2 regions of the Bacillus sp. SH7-1 genome follow, and region 2 is predicted to be linked to the other one. Evidence: a T-box and tRNA genes for the amino acid it is inferred to sense, from the RefSeq annotation. Region 2 holds a T-box; the other holds one or more tRNA genes.
The links. A T-box is a leader RNA that pairs with one kind of tRNA and senses whether it is charged. The one in region 2 lies ahead of ileS (isoleucine--tRNA ligase), so its partner is inferred to be a tRNA-Ile.

Region 1 (8,585 bases), on a different contig from region 2:
CAATCATCCAGACTTAAAAGACGTGTATAAAGGATATCGTGCAAAACCGGATGAAGATTCTAGTAAGATAGACCCAAACTCCGTAAAAGGTTGGGACTTTATTAGTAACGATGCTGATCCGATGGAAACAACCTATACAGAGTGGCAACAATCTGGTGCTCCTGAATTTGATGATCGTGGTTCTTCCTTCTACACAGCCCACGGTACTCACGTAGCAGGTATCGTTTCTGCTCAAAAGAAAAACACATCAGATTCCGCAGTAAAAGGTGTTGCACCTGACATTGAACTGTATAACTATCGTGTACTCGGTCCATACGGAAGCGGAGATAGTTCTGGTATTATTGCTGCAATCGATAAATCTATTTCTGACGGTATGAACGTTATTAACTTATCGTTAGGTGATGATAGCAACAATCCGCTTGACCCAACGTCTATCGCTGTCAATAACGCGATGCTTTCCGGTGTTGTTACAGTCGTTGCTGCTGGGAACTCTGGTCCAAATCCAGCGACACTCGGATCACCAGGTGCTTCTCCATTTGCGATTACGGTCGGGGCAAGTGACAGTTCTATTTCCTTACCAAAACTATCAGGTCGTGCTGGACAGGTACAATTCCCTAACTTAATTTTATTTGGCAAAAACTTCACTGATAAAATAGAAGATTTCAAAGGACAATCTTTACCTATTGAATCTGTAGGAATCGGTACGCCTGACGAATTTAGTAAAAAAGATGTAAAAGGAAAAATCGCTCTCGTTGCACGTGGCACACTCTCATTTGATGAAAAAATCGCAAATGCGAAACAAGCTGGTGCAAAAGCCGTTATTATTTATAACAATGTGGACGGAGAAATTCCTTTCTACGTTGGCGAAAGTACAAAATACATTCCAGCATTCCGCCTAACGAAAGAAGACGGTGAAAAACTAAAAGCTCAAATCGAACAAGGTAATACATCCTTTACCTTTGACGAACTTAGTTATATTCAAACAGAAGGCGATCATCTTGCAGACTTTAGCTCACGCGGCCCTGTTACATCAAATGATGATATTAAACCAGATATTACAGCGCCTGGTGTTGCTGTACTTTCAACAGTGCCTGAATATATTAACGATCCACAAGAAGGCGAAAACTATGACGTTTCCTATGAGCGTATGCAAGGAACATCTATGGCTTCTCCTCATATCGCGGGCGTTGCTGCTCTTATTTTACAAGAACACCCAGAATACTCTCCATTCGATGTAAAGGCGTCTCTTATGAACACAGCTGATGATTTAAAAGAAAAGTATTCTGTATATGAAGTTGGAGCTGGACGAGTAGATGCGTACAACGCCGTTCATACGGAAACAAGTTTTAAAGTGCTAGATACAACAAAAACAGTTGTAAATGATGAAGTAATTGAAGTACCAGAAGAAACCGGATCCATTGCATTCGGGAAGTTTTATCAAAAAGACGGTGAAGCACTTGAACAAAAACGAAGTATAAAAGTGAAAAATCATAATAAACAAGAGAAAAAAGAATTCAAAACAGAAATTTCTTACACACCAGCATCTTCTGCTATTAACGATGCTACCGCAAACGGTGTAAAAGTTTCTGTTCCAGAGACAATTACTCTTGATGCTGGCAAAACAGATGAAATTGAAGCAAAAATTAATGTTCCAGCCGGTGTAAAACAAGGCCGATATGAAGGATATATTCATATTACAAATACGAAAAATAAAGAAGAAACGTATCAAATTCCGTTCTCTATTCGTGTATCAGAGCCTGGTATTGAAAATGCGATATTATCAAGAAAAGCAATTTCAACTGATACATCGAAATTTAATCCATACGGTGAATCATATGTTCACGGGGCATTCCAATTAAATAGCGAACTTGAAACGTTAGATCTTATCGTGAAAGATTCCAAAACAAATAAGGCTCTTGGCTTCATTGGAACGTTAAACACGAGTGGACTAAAAACGGATGTATATTACTACTTAGATTCATTCTTTAACGGCAGAGTGTATCCTTTCACAAATGATCCTGCGAAACCAATTGGTGATGAGAAAATCAACTTACCAGAAGGAGACTACACAATTGAGTTTGTTGGCTATGATAAAGCCGGGAAAGCACGTGTGAAAGGTGATTATGTCGTAATTGATAATACACCACCTGAAGTGAAATTAACTGGATTAAAACCTGGTATTTATGAATTAAATGAAGAGAATTATACAGTGGAAGATGGCAAAAAGGCACTATGGATTAAAGGAAATGTGTACGATTCAAACGTTGACTACTTAAAAGGAAAAGGATTAAACATTACGCAAGAAGCGAATGGCGTTATGTATTATGACTATTCTCCATACTTGCATAAGTTTTTACCTATTAATGCAAATGGTGACTTTAAAGTTGGCATTACTCCTGAATCCTTTAAAGTGGAAGGTCCAATGAACACAGGCGTATATATTTTCGATTATGCAACTGCAGGTCCTGACTATCCAAATGGTGTAAATAACTATTGGTTTATCCCACAAGGAGCTCAATATGCGAAAACTAGTTATGATAAAAAAGAAGTATACAAAAATGATGAACTTACTGTAACCCTAAATGCGAAACACGTAAAACAATTTGTTGCTGGGGAATTTAACGTAAAGTTCCTAGAGAAGAACTTCAAATTTGCAAATGCGAAATTTAATCCTGCTTTTGAAAAACTCCTTGCTGAAAAAGGGGTAACAGCAAAAGTAAATGAACCGAAACTAGAGGCAGGCTCTGTTACAGTTGGCGGTGCTATCGATGACAAAAACTTCGCTGGATTAGATGGTGATTTCCCATTCATTGATGTAACGTTCAAATTAGAAAATGATGAGTTTTATGAGGCAAATGCTCAATTAGAGTCACCAGTGTTTGTATACTGGAAGCCAGGAGAAACAGAGCCAAATAGAATGCGTGTCCTTCAAGATCAATCATTCTCAGTAATGTCCTTAAATTCACTAGTAGAAGGAAATATTAAACCTGGTGCATTCTTAAATGAACGTGGATATTTAGATGAAAAGTTCGATTATACAAAGCTTGGTGTAAAAGTATATGCGACTGATTCTTACCGTCATAAGTTTGAAGGCTCACTAGATAAATACGGATACTTCAAATTAAATGGCCTTCCTGTTAATAAACGCGACTACAACTTATATGTAGAAGTGCCAGGGCATTTAACAAGCCAACTAACAACAAAATTAGGTACTGAAAAAGATGGTAAGCTGCTTGGCCAATATTATTATGCACGCCTTGATGAAAACCTTGCAGGTGATGTAAATGGTGATAAAGTAATTGATATAAAAGATGCTGAAATTATCGCTAGCAACTATGGTAAAAAAGGACTATCTGTGAAAGACGGAGACCTTAACAAAGATGGTATTGTCGACGAAAAAGATATTCGCTTCGTTGAAAAGAACTTCTTGAAAAAAGGACCAGATGCTTCTAAATCACAAACACCTGTGGAAAAATCAAAAAGCGGTACACTGGTAGATATTTTAAAGAAATTAGGATTAACACCTAAAAAATAATAAAGAGCACTCTACGTAAAGTAGAGTGCTCTTTTCTATAAACGACCCTAATCCAGCAAAAGGGGTATATTGGGGATATACAAGGGAAACCGGAAAAGGAATTTATATTAAATTATATAAATTCAGAGGTAGAAAGCAGTGTCCCGCCCCTGAATGATTTATCAATTACTATAGTACTGGTGCCATTGTTTCTTTTAATACTTTTACAGAATGAGCGAATTTCGCTTTTTCATCTTCATTTAACTCAAGTTCTACAATTTCACGTACGCCTTCGCGGTTAATAACAGCTGGGACACCCACGAAAGCATCTTTCTCACCGTATTGTCCTTCAAGGTATGCAGATACAGTTAATACGCTGTTCTCGTTGCTTAAGATTGCTTTAGTTACACGAAGTAGTGACATACCGATTCCGTAGTAAGTTGCACCTTTACGCTCGATGATATGGTAAGCTGCATCACGTACGTTTTCGAAAATTTTATCTAAGTCTTCTTGTTTGTACTGTTCGTTGTTAGCTAAGATTGTTTCTAGTTTTTGTACACCGATAGTAGCGTGGCTCCATACTGGAAGTTCAGTGTCACCGTGTTCACCAACGATGTAAGCATGAACGTTACGTGGATCTACATCTAAGTAGTCACCTAACATGTAACGGAAACGAGCAGAGTCTAAAGTAGTACCAGAACCGATTACGCGCTCTTTTGGTAGACCAGATTCTTTCCAAGTTACGTAAGTTAAAATATCAACTGGGTTAGTTGCGATTAAGAAGATTCCATCGAATCCGCTATCCATAATACCGCGAACGATTTGTTTGAAGATTTTTGTATTTTTCTCAACTAAGTCTAAACGAGTTTCACCTGGCTTTTGTGGTAATCCAGCAGTGATAACTACTAAGTCTGCATCTTTACAATCTGCATAGCTACCGCTCCAAACTTTTGTTGGTGATGGAGAGAATGGTACCGCATGGCTTAAGTCCATTGCTTCCCCTTCTGCTTTTGCTTCATTAACATCTACTAATACGAATTCTTCAGCTACACCTTGGTTGATCATTGAGTAAGCGTAACTACAACCTACAGCTCCTGTTCCTACTAATACTACACGATTGATACCTTTTTTCATGGTAATTTCCCCTCTCTATTGTTCACATCTATTTTTTATGATTGTTTAAGTAATTAATTAAAATACTAATTTAATGTTGTTTAACTTCTTTACACTCATATTGTAGCACGTATCATTGTGAATTACTTCACAAATTATGACCTATTTGTGAACTTTTTCACATAAAGTGTAAAGTTATTGGAATAGGTGTGGAATCCATTTCAATGGAGGCGTTTTCTTTAGATTGTGAAAGGGGATTTTCTTATGTTTTTTGTCGGTAAGTGAAATTAGATCAGCGATTTTTAGAATATATCGACCGTAACTCCAAATATATCAGCGATTTTTTAAATATATCGACCGTAACTCAAATTATATCAGCGATTTTTGCAACATATCGACTTACCGACAAAACTCGACAATGATAACAGTATAAAAAACGCCATCCTTTCTGTATATTTCTACAAAAAGAATAGCGTTTTTGGATTATATGGATACAAATTTATCTTAGCTGAATAGCGATATTTTTTTCATACACGTCAAATTAACATACCATCACTTATTAACAGTCAATAGACATGGAAACCTAGCAAAGCTCTTCAATTATTGTAGCAACACAGTCGTTTTCAAATCTTCAGCACCTCCATTTTTTAATGTAGCATTTAGACCACTAAGATACGTAGGTTCAATTGTTAAGGATTTTGGAGGATTATCCATTGGTGGAAGAGCTAAAACAATATGGTGTCCGTATAGTCCCGTGCTACCAACTTGTAAGCTGACTCCTTCGTAGATTTTTCCTTTATCATCAGTGACAGTATAATCAAGTGCTGGCCAGCTATCATTAACTTCCATTTCATTTGGATAATCAAAGGTCAAATCAATCCTCGTTGAAAGTGAAGAAAAGGCTACTTGATCTACTGTTAATGCATACAGATTATCTTTCGTTAATGTTTTTATATTAGGAGTAAATTTACGAATCTCACCTTCAACTTTTGTAAGAGGAAATGCTACGTTCCATGTACCTGTTTTTCCAAATAAATCTTCTCCATGGACTGAAACATCAATTTTATCACCAAATTCACCGTAATTAGCCAGAGTGAATTCATGCCGCTCGATAATGGTGTTTCGTCCTTTTGACTTCTGTGAAGTAGAACCAATTGCAGCTCTAACTTCTTTCCCATTAATGGTTACATAACTAAATCCAGCTTTCTCTTCATTGCTATTGGAAATAGTATTTTCTCCTTTGTATTCCACCGTGATCACTAAACGTCCGCCATCGTAAACAGCTTCTTTCACATTCATCGTTAAACCACTATGGTTATCTTGTCTTTCAATGGATGTAGCAAGCTCATCCTTTTCAATTTTATCAGAAGCAATATCATTAAATTGTGCATAAATGGGGCCTATAACTGGAACACTCGATAATGTCTTTGCCATAGCAGGAGAAATGAATCCAAAACCTAAAAGAGAAACACATATTCCACAAGCAACAAGACTAGAATACTTGATTGTTTTTTTCCTACGATATTGATTTTTCTTAGCTTGAAGCATGGCTGTTTTTTCTCTTTGAATTAACCGGTCTTCTGGTATAGGAATATCATTGATATGGTGATTAAATTCATCTTTATTCATAACTATATCCCTCCTTTAAAATGGGGCGTAAGGCTTGCTTTGCTCGATGTAATTGAGATTTTATCGTTCCTTCTGGAGAATTAAGAACCTCAGCAATTTCCTTAATAGATAAATCGTGATAATACCTTAATAAAATAATAGTTTTGTAAGTAGGATCTAAGAAATTAAATGCCTCGGTTAAATCCAATGATTGTTCTAATGTATTCATGCTCTCTTCTGTACATAAATTAGCAAATATTTTATCATTCGCAACAAATTGTCTAGAGGATTTTCTTACAAAATCAATGGATTTAAAAACAAGAATTTTGATAATCCAACTTTGAAATTTCTCCGGCTTTTTTAATTTTTTCAGTGAAAGATATGCTTCATAAATTGTTTCTTGGTATATATCCAGTGCATCTTGTTCATTTCTTACATAAGAATAGGCTGTTCGATATAATTTTGGGCGAACAAAAGTAATGAGTTGTTCAAATGCATGATCATTTCCTCTTATTGCTTGTTTTACTAAATAGGCTATGTCCATTTTTATTTCTTCCTCCCTTTACTAATATAGTCGAATGAGAGAATAAAAAGGTTGCAAAAATAAGTGCATATACATCAATCTTCTACAATTTATTGCAATGATTAATACCCAGCATTAAAGAAAAGACACCAGAAATCCATAAAAAAAGCAGACTATTCAAAGTCCACTTTTACACAACAAAAAAGAGATAGCAGATTATGCTATCTCTTTTAGTATGACCCGTACGGGATTCGAACCCGTGTTACCGCCGTGAAAGGGCGGTGTCTTAACCACTTGACCAACGGGCCAATTACTGGCAGAGAAGAAGGGATTCGAACCCTCGCACCGCGTTAGCGATCTACTCCCTTAGCAGGGGAGCCCCTTGAGCCACTTGGGTACTTCTCTATAAATATGGCTCCGCAGGTAGGACTCGAACCTACGACCGATCGGTTAACAGCCGATAGCTCTACCACTGAGCTACTGCGGAACAATTATGGTGGGCCTAAATGGACTCGAACCATCGACCTCACGCTTATCAGGCGTGCGCTCTAACCAGCTGAGCTATAGGCCCATAATTGAAAAGCGGGTGAAGAGAATCGAACTCTCGACCAGAGCTTGGAAGGCTCTTGTTTTACCACTAAACTACACCCGCATTAAATTGTAAATGGTGAGCCATGAAGGACTCGAACCTTCGACCCTCTGATTAAAAGTCAGATGCTCTACCAACTGAGCTAATGGCTCATTTTGAAAGTGGTGCCGACTAGAGGACTTGAACCCCCAACCTACTGATTACAAGTCAGTTGCTCTACCAATTGAGCTAAGTCGGCTTGCGACTTCAAAATGGTGGCTCGGGACGGAATCGAACCGCCGACACGAGGATTTTCAGTCCTCTGCTCTACCGACTGAGCTACCGAGCCTTTATGTAAAATGGCGGTCCCGACCGGGGTCGAACCGGCGATCTCCTGCGTGACAGGCAGGCATGTTAACCACTACACCACGGGACCATTTGGTTGCGGGGACAGGATTTGAACCTGCGACCTTCGGGTTATGAGCCCGACGAGCTACCGTGCTGCTCCACCCCGCGATGATAAAATATTTACTTTAGAAAAAAATGGAGGAGGTAGAGGGATTCGAACCCCCGCGCGACTCTCGCCGCCTGTCGGTTTTCAAGACCGATCCCTTCAGCCGAACTTGGGTATACCTCCGAGATGTAAACGTCTAATGGTGGACCTTGTAGGACTCGAACCTACGACCGGACGGTTATGAGCCGTCTGCTCTAACCAGCTGAGCTAAAGGTCCTTTATGGTAGCGGCGGAGGGGATCGAACCCCCGACCTCACGGGTATGAACCGTACGCTCTAGCCAGCTGAGCTACACCGCCATAAATGATATTAAAATAAGTGGAGCCTAGCGGGATCGAACCGCTGACCTCCTGCGTGCAAGGCAGGCGCTCTCCCAGCTGAGCTAAGGCCCCATGTTTTTGGGAATATCGGGAAGACAGGATTTGAACCTGCGACCCCCTGGTCCCAAACCAGGTGCTCTACCAAGCTGAGCCACTTCCCGTTAATAAAAGCGCGCCCGAGAGGAGTCGAACCCCTAACCTCTTGATCCGTAGTCAAACGCTCTATCCAATTGAGCTACGGGCGCATATGGTGCCGAGGGCGGGGGTCGAACCCGCACGGTGGTCACCCACCGCAGGATTTTAAGTCCTGTGCGTCTGCCTGTTCCGCCACCCCGGCATGTCATATTGAAAATTGGAGCGGAAGACGGGATTCGAACCCGCGACCCCAACCTTGGCAAGGTTGTATTCTACCACTGAACTACTTCC
Region 2 (8,585 bases):
TATCTAATCGGCGTAAGCACGTTGGATCTGAACTAGAATAAGCAGTCGCATCCCATTCTCCAACACATGCTTTTCCGTACCCTGTTGTCGATACTGCATCTTCATACGTAGCACCTAAGAAGTCGCCAAATCCTTCTCCCATCGCTCCACCTTCTGCAGAACTACCGAAGCCAGGGACTTGATTATCTTGAATCGAATGACCATATTCATGTGCGATAATACCAGCATCTTCTGCATCATCTACTCCGCCAGTACCAAAAGTTAAAGCTTTCGTTGTCGGAGAATAAAATGAGTTATCCGCCGTCGTTCCATTCACATTCACTTTAATAGAGCGATTATTAATATTTTTAAAACCTAACCCTTGAATGTAACGCTGTAATGTATCGATATGATAATACGACATAACGTCTTCAAAGCTATCATTTGCGCGTGTATAGTTAAATTGTAAATTCGTAGACTTCGTTTTTGCTTTTGAAGAAATCGTTACATACTCTCCAATTAAAAATCCTGTCCCATCTAGACCTTTTAACGTAACAGTCTTTAATTGATTCGTTAGCGCTGTTGAATCTGCATCATTATTATCTTTTAAACCTACTTTACTACCGCTAGATACGACTGGATTAGGTAAAAATACTTTTCCTGATCCTTCTGCTTTACGGTTTATATCAACTTTTTTAATTAACTTTCCATTTTCTGCATCAATAAATGTTTCCCATGCACCAAATGGATTATTAGAATGGACTACAACTTTGTATACTGGACGAGCAATTCCCTCTTCAACAATATACCCGAATTCTTTCTCTGTAGGAGCCCATAAGTTTTGTTCACTTGCTTCTCCAACATACGCCATTGATTTTTGTATTGCATCTTTTTCACTAATTTTTGTCGTTACTTCCTTCACACCTTTAACAGATTGATAATCAGAAACAGCAAGTACTCCCTTTCCCTCTCCGTTAAGAGTAACTGTAATTTGTTTAGAAAATACAGGCGCACCATTCACAACTTGTTGGAACCTAACATATGAAGCTACTGACGTTTCTGTTGTAGAAATATACTGTAAGTCTGAAAGGTCTGCTTTTAATCCATACTGCGCAGTATTTTCTTTTAAATATTCAGTTGCTTTTTTCTGCGGCGAATAAGCTTCTAGCTTTACTTGTTGTTGTTTTTCCAATGCCGAAACCGTAGAAATCGTCCCCATCACTAACGGTACTGTCATTGCCATTGCCACCATTTTTTTATTAAACATAGAACCACTCCCCCTAATAAAGTAGCTCAACCTTTTCCCATTACCACTAGGCAATCATTCTTTACAAAATGGATGGATAAAAATTGAATCTACGTTTAATTCTCTACGAACAATTCTATTACCTTTCCATTTAGGATGAGTGAAATTTTCTCAATATTTATGTGTAACGTGAAAACAATTGTGTAGAAATATATTTGCTAGTGAGCCTATCGAATGTATGGACAAATAAATTCTAATCATACAAAAAGGAAGTTGGAATCATTCCAACTTCCTTTTTTCTTTACTGAGCTGCACTTAATTTAATACGGACTTTTGTCTCACCCACAGATAGTTCATCGTCTTCAGTCGTTAAGTTACCAAATGAAAATTGCTTAACGAGTAAATTTTCTTCCAACAGATCTTTATGATTCGTTAATGTTTGCTTCAACTCTTCCTCTGTATCCAGAATAACATCTACCCTTAAATTAACTGGTAAATTCAACTGTTTACGATATTCTTGAACTGCTCGAATAAATTCACGCGCTACTCCTTCTTGTAACAATTCTTCCGTTACATTTGTATCTAACATAACTGTATATTGTCCGTTAGTTGTATTAGAGAATCCAGATTTTGCAACTTTCTCTACTAATACATCTTCAGTCGTTACAACTACTTCTTCTCCTGATGCAGCTTCGTAAACTGCTCTTTCTGTAGATACAAAGTTTTGTACCTCGTCTTGTGATAATTGCTTTAGCCAACCATTTACTGCATTTACATTCTTACCGAACTTCGGTCCCGCCGTTTTAAAATTCAGCTTTAATTGATAGGATGTATACTTCGTTTCATCTAGTTCAACATGGAACGCCTTCACATTTAACTCATCCATAACGATATCACGATAAGATTCCCAATCCATATCATTTTCATTATGTGCTAGTAATACAAGTTCTGCTAACGGTTGTTTTACTTTTAAAGAATGCTGATTACGGTTACTTCTTCCAAGTTCAACAACTTGTAAAACAGCATCCATTTCCGCTTCTAATTTCGGCTGAAGTAATGTTTCATTTACAACTGGATAATCCTCTAAATGAACGCTACTTCCAGTTAAATTCAAATGAATATCTTCAGCGACAAACGGTGTAAATGGTGCAATTAGTTTACTAATTGTTACAAGCACTTCATGAAGTGTCTCATATGCAGCTGCTTTTTCAGCATTCATACCAGATTCCCAGAAACGATTACGTGATCGTCTTACGTACCAGTTACTTACTTCATCTACAAGCGCCGCAATTTCACGAGCTGCATTCGTAAATTGATAATCATCAAGTGCAGTTCTCACTTTTTTCGTTGTGCTATGCAATCTTGATAATACCCATTCATCCAATTTCGTCCGCTTTACGTCATACGTTTCGTTCGGATTATACTCATCTAAATTTGCATATAAAACGTAGAAGCTATACACATTGACTAATGTATCTACAAATTTAGATTTTGCTTCTAATACTGTTCTTTCAGAAAAACGCTTCGCATTCCACGGAGCACTGTCAACGAGTAAAGCCCATCTTAAAGCATCTGCACCAAACTTCTCTACTAAATCAACTGGATCTAGTGCATTCCCTTTACTTTTAGACATTTTCTGTCCTTCCTCGTCTAGAACATGCCCTAGTGATAACACTCGTTTATACGGTACTTTTCCAGTATATAGTGCTGATACAGCTAATAAACTATAAAACCAGCCGCGTGTTTGATCAATTCCTTCTGCAATTACATCTGCTGGAAACTGTTCTTCAAATAACTCTTTATTTTCAAACGGATAATGATATTGAGCAAATGGCATCGAACCACTATCAAACCAAACATCAATTACTTCTGGTGTACGATTCATTGTACTTCCGCATTTTTCGCAGCAAACTTGCACTTCATCTACATACGGCTTATGCAATTCTAAATCTTCAGGTGTTTCTTTCGTACTTTGCTTTCTTAAATCAGCAATGCTTTTCGGTGCGAATTGATGATCGCATCTTTCACATTCCCATATGTTTAGTGGTGTTCCCCAATATCTATTTCGACTAATATTCCAGTCCACCATATTTTCTAAAAACTTCCCAAATCGTCCATGTTTCATATGATCTGGATACCAAGTAACAGTATCGTTATTTTGTAAAAATGTTTCCTTAATTGCAGTCGTTCGGATTAACCAACTCTCTCCTGCATAATAAAGAAGCGGTGAATCACAGCGCCAACAATGTGGGTAGCTATGTTCATACTTTTCTTTATGGTATAGTAAACCTTCCTTCGCTAAATAACGAACGATATCTACGTCACAATCTTTTACAAATTTACCTTTCAAAAATGGTACTGCTTCTGTATACTCACCTTTCTCATCTACAACATGTAAGAATGACAATCCTTCACTTTGAACGACTCTATAATCGTCTTCCCCATATGCTGGAGCGATATGAACGAGTCCTGTACCACTATCTGCCGTTACAAAATCTGCTCCGATAACGTGGTAACCATTTGTAACTTCTTTCATCGGAAACGGCGCTGTATAAGAAGTATTTAATAATTCTTCTCCTTTATGAACAGATAGTACTTCATAGTTTTCTTTTAATACATCTTGTACACGTTCTTTCGCAACAATGTATACATTACCCTCTTGTTTCGCTTTAACGTATTCCATATTTGGATGTACAGCGAGTGCAACATTTGCTGGAAGTGTCCAAGGTGTTGTCGTCCAACCTAGGAAATATTCATTTTCACTATCTTTCACTTTAAATTTAACTGTTGCACTTAAATCTTTTACTGTTTTATATCCTTGGGCAACCTCATGTGAACTTAGTGAAGTTTGACAGCTTGGGCAGTATGGTGAAACTCTATGCCCTTTATACAATAATCCTTTTTCATGAATCGTCCCTAAAATATGCCATACACTTTCGATATATGGATTCTTTAACGTAACGTATGGATCATCCATATCTACCCAATAACCGATGCTTTCAGTGAATTCACGCCACTGCTTCTCATATGTGAATACACTCTCTTTACACTTCTTAATAAATGGCTCAATGCCATATTCTTCGATTTCATTTTTACCCGAAATACCGAGTTGTTTTTCAACACCCAATTCTACAGGTAAACCGTGTGTATCCCAGCCCGCTTTTCTTAATACTTTATAGCCAACCATCGTTTTATATCTTGCTACTACATCTTTAATTGTTCGTCCAAGTGCATGACCTACATGCGGTAGTCCGTTCGCCGTTGGTGGTCCTTCATAAAACACAAAAGATTGTGCGCCTTCTCGATTCTGAATTGATTGCTCGAAAATGCTTTGCTCGTTCCACTGTTTACGAATACGTGTTTCTCTCCCTACAGCTGACTCTTTTACATCTACTTTCTTCATCTACAATCACTCCTTTGAATATTTTAAAGCACACAAAAAACCCGTCCCTATGAAGTAGGGACGGGTTTAACCGCGATACCACCCTAATTCTATTAGCTCTTCGCTAATAGCACTTAGCAACGTACTATCATACGTGTTCTTTGTAACGGTAGACATCCGTCCGGGCTTACTAACTTTCAGCCTCAGCTCCTCGGAGATGATTTTCAAATAACGTCTGCACACCGGCTTTCAGCAACATACCGGCTCTCTGGGGAACAGTACACTATTTTACTCTTTCTCGTCTTCAGATTTGTATACTTTGTTAAAAGCTATTTTATGCCATCAGGCGATAAATTGTCAACTAATTCAAAATATATTTTTATTTATATCCTTTTTTCCCTATTCTTATACAATTACTTTTCAAATTCTCGCAATGCTGCTAAATTTTCATCATCCTCGATAAGTTCAGCGAAAAATCCCGACTCATCCTCACGAAGTACAATTTCAAGTTCTACCTTCGCCTCTTCCATTCTGTTTAACTGTGCTAAATAACAAGCACGATCATATCTTGCTAACAAATCACTCGCGTCAATTATTAATATTTCATTTGTTATTTTTTCTGCCTGTATCGTTTGGCCATCACCATGATATGAAGATGCTAAAGAAAGAAGAATTGCTGTTTCATTCGGATGATGTATAGAGGCATTTTCTAATACATGAATTGCCTCTTCAAACCTCTCTTGACTTTGATATATTTCTCCTAAAGCAAGAAATGCTCTACTTACAAATGGTGTTTGCTCCGTTAATTGTAAGATAATCTTTTCTGCTTTTCTTTCTTTTCCTGCTTTAAAGAATACTTGTGCCTGCAGAAGAAGAGTATCGTAATCATCTGGTAACTCTCGAACCATTTGCTTCGTTAATTCCGACGCATCCCTTATCATATCCTCTTCCTCACACTCTATGAAAAGATTTACAAGTTGCTTCGCTACATCGTAATCCCATTTATGTTCTAACGATGTTTGCAATACATCTATCGCCTCTTTATTCATCGTCACATTCTCGTAAAATAGTGCAAATCGCAGTGCTGCCATGCTATTTTTCGGATTTAACTGTAACGAAATTTCATATAAATCAATGATTGTAGTAATGATTGAAAATTCCTTCGCACGATTTTTCATACGATAAAGGGCTCTCGTAAATATGGATTTCTTCGGCTGTTCATTTTGTTGACGTTCAATCCATCTTTCTGTAACCGCAGATGCAGCATACATAAACGCCATACTTCTTTCTGCCTTTTTTACTTTTAATATATGAAGAAAATCTCGTATGTTAGACCATTTCTTATGTTGTTCTATCGCTTTTACATATACATCAAATATACGTTCATTATTTACATCTTTTTGTATAACCTTCATTGCAATTTCGATTGCTTTTGCACTTCTATTTTTCACTAATACTTTTGCATAATGATATAGAACTTCTGTATGCTCACCATCTAATTGTAGTGCTTCTTCAATCTGCGCTTGTTCTTTATCTATTTCCTCCATCGCTCCATACACATATGCAATCGCATCTAATCGCCATATTTCAGGTACTTCGTCTGCTAATTGGTCTAGTTCAGTCAGCAACTCTTCCTGAAGATTCATCTCTACTGAAAGCTGTGCCAAATATTCTATATTAATATGCAACGGCTCTTCTTTCATCGCCTGAATCATATGACTTTGTTCTTTAGAACGATTTGCTTCTTTTTCATATATTTCCGCAAGCTGTAAATGTACACCTACGAAATCCCCATCAAGCTCTAAACATGTTTCATACGCTTGTTTTGCTTCTGTCAGTTGCCCTAATACCATAAGTGTTTCACCAATTCGGTAATACGGTAATGCTGTTTCCTTTTGTTCTATCGCCCTTTTATATCTTTTCATCGCTTGGCCGTACTGCCCAATAGATTCATATAAAATACCTATATAACAACCATATTCACTTACTTCATTTCTTTCTTTGTGTAACGTTCTTAAAAATGCTATACCTCGTTGCACAAATACAGTTCCTTTAATTCGATTCACATATTCATCTAACGCGCTTGCTACATTATATTCGCTCTGCTTTATACCATTCTCTAACTTGGACAACGCTACTTTAAACCCTTCTTCACTTCCACCAAGTTCAAGTTCAGCATCCCATAAAACCATTCCCGCATTCATAAGGAAATCTTGGCTCTTTTCAATTTGTTTTTCAATACCGAGAATATATTCTTTTGCTTCCTTATATTGTTCTCTTGCCATATAAACTTGTGTAAGTCCGAAATGAGAATAAACATCCTCATCATTTTCTTCTAAAGCACGTTTATACAATACTTCCGCTTCTTCCAGACTATCATTTTGAAAATGATAGTCACCCAGTTTTACATATAGAGGCGCCTTATCATCACAATTCTCAATGCCTTCTAGTAATATTTCTTTCGTACTTTCTTCATCCTTCAAATCTGATTCGTATATTTCCGAAAGTTTCGTATAAATGTAAGGTGCATTGCTATCCAACTGAATCGCTACTTTAAGCCCTTTTATCGCTAAATGTAACTTCCCTAAATGATGCGCACATCTCGCTCGCTCATACCATACATGTGCCTCATTTTTATACTCTCTTAACAGATCATTAAAAATTTCATACGCTTCTTCATATCTTTCTAAATCTATTAATATTAACCCGTGATTCGTTAAAGTGAATCTTTCAGGACTACGCTCTAAAGCTACTTGAGAAAACTGCAACGCCTTTTCAGACTGATCGATATACATATATGATAAAGCGAGAAAACTCCAAGCAATCGGCTGATCTGCGTCTAATTGTAATGATGAACGAAAACTTGAAATCGCTTCTATATAACTTTCCTGTTCAAAAGCATATCTTCCGTTTATTAAATGATATAAAGCACGATTATTTTTCTTCTCAACACTCGCAAGCATTTGCCCTGCCTTTTCTAATTCTTGAAGGCGAATAAAGCACTGCGCACCATGCAATTTAACAAAGTCCGAGTTCGGAAACTTTTCCATTAACTTATCGATACAATATAAAATAAATTCTTTATCTACTTCCACATCTAAGTGCTTTATCGTATATAACCACGTATTTGGATTATCGCTCGTTTCTTTTAAAAATTGTACTAAGTTACTAATTCCCTCTTTGTCATGTTCATCTAAATGATCCGTAAGAGAAAAAATAGATTTAAAATAACGATTTTCTTCCTCACTTAGAAACGCTAGTTGCTCCTTCTTTTCTTTTGGAACAAACGTGATTGCTAAACAGCCTGTATAACGATATTTTTCTTGTAATTTACTATATTCCACAAGAACTGGTTCTATAAAGTTTGGATCTTGAACATAGAAAGCTTGCAATGTATCATCATATCCAGATAGAACTTGTACGTGTGAAGCATGCTCAATATCTATACTTAATAAAACAGGAATTCCTTCATCAATCAGTCTCTTATAATTCTCTTCATTACCTTTAAAATAACGATATTCATAACCTAATTCTTCTAAATAAGAAACAGTATCTGAAAACTTCGATCCTGTCATATCAAAAATAAACTCTGCTATTTCATCTTGCGTCCGTTTTTCTCCCCATAACTGCAACATCATTTCTAAACTTGTCGGCACACAATAATTATCCTTTTGTACAATTGGAACTATAGGTAAGTGAACCTTTTTTCCATCTGGATTTTTTTCTAAATTATGATATAAAGACTCTTTTAAACTTTTTTCTTCATTTAATAACTGTTGTAAATCTACAAGTTTATTCATTTTGTAAAACGCTTCTGCACGTAAATGTACAAAATAAGCTTTATAAGCATGATAAGGAACCTGGTTATTTATATTATCTATTACCGATAACATATCTTCGTACTTCCCTAAATCTAATAAATATTTTATCTTTTCAAAATGAAAATATGGTACTTGCGGGAACTTTACAATTGCATCA

Region 1: it has a tRNA-Ile gene. The T-box ahead of ileS (isoleucine--tRNA ligase) is inferred to sense a tRNA for this amino acid. The anticodon was not compared.

What each region holds. Positions count from the first base shown of each region.
Region 1 is NZ_QNUD01000030.1:17-8,601, reverse strand. It holds gene DN390_RS21875 (S8 family serine peptidase) at 1-3,535, shown strand, start outside; gene DN390_RS21870 (L-lactate dehydrogenase) at 3,704-4,648, opposite strand; gene DN390_RS21865 (DUF4179 domain-containing protein) at 5,228-6,256, opposite strand; gene DN390_RS21860 (sigma-70 family RNA polymerase sigma factor) at 6,249-6,779, opposite strand; tRNA gene DN390_RS21855 (tRNA-Glu) at 6,995-7,066, opposite strand; tRNA gene DN390_RS21850 (tRNA-Ser) at 7,073-7,163, opposite strand; tRNA gene DN390_RS21845 (tRNA-Asn) at 7,171-7,245, opposite strand; tRNA gene DN390_RS21840 (tRNA-Ile) at 7,253-7,329, opposite strand; tRNA gene DN390_RS21835 (tRNA-Gly) at 7,340-7,410, opposite strand; tRNA gene DN390_RS21830 (tRNA-Lys) at 7,424-7,499, opposite strand; tRNA gene DN390_RS21825 (tRNA-Thr) at 7,510-7,585, opposite strand; tRNA gene DN390_RS21820 (tRNA-Phe) at 7,600-7,675, opposite strand; tRNA gene DN390_RS21815 (tRNA-Asp) at 7,687-7,762, opposite strand; tRNA gene DN390_RS21810 (tRNA-Met) at 7,766-7,842, opposite strand; tRNA gene DN390_RS21805 (tRNA-Ser) at 7,871-7,963, opposite strand; tRNA gene DN390_RS21800 (tRNA-Ile) at 7,981-8,057, opposite strand; tRNA gene DN390_RS21795 (tRNA-Met) at 8,062-8,138, opposite strand; tRNA gene DN390_RS21790 (tRNA-Ala) at 8,159-8,231, opposite strand; tRNA gene DN390_RS21785 (tRNA-Pro) at 8,247-8,320, opposite strand; tRNA gene DN390_RS21780 (tRNA-Arg) at 8,331-8,404, opposite strand; tRNA gene DN390_RS21775 (tRNA-Leu) at 8,408-8,496, opposite strand; tRNA gene DN390_RS21770 (tRNA-Gly) at 8,513-8,585, opposite strand, start outside.
Region 2 is NZ_QNUD01000015.1:134,706-143,290, forward strand. It holds gene DN390_RS14515 (M36 family metallopeptidase) at 1-1,246, opposite strand, end outside; gene ileS (isoleucine--tRNA ligase) at 1,527-4,628, opposite strand; T-box leader at 4,682-4,921, opposite strand; gene DN390_RS14525 (bacteriocin-processing peptidase family protein) at 5,021-8,585, opposite strand, start outside.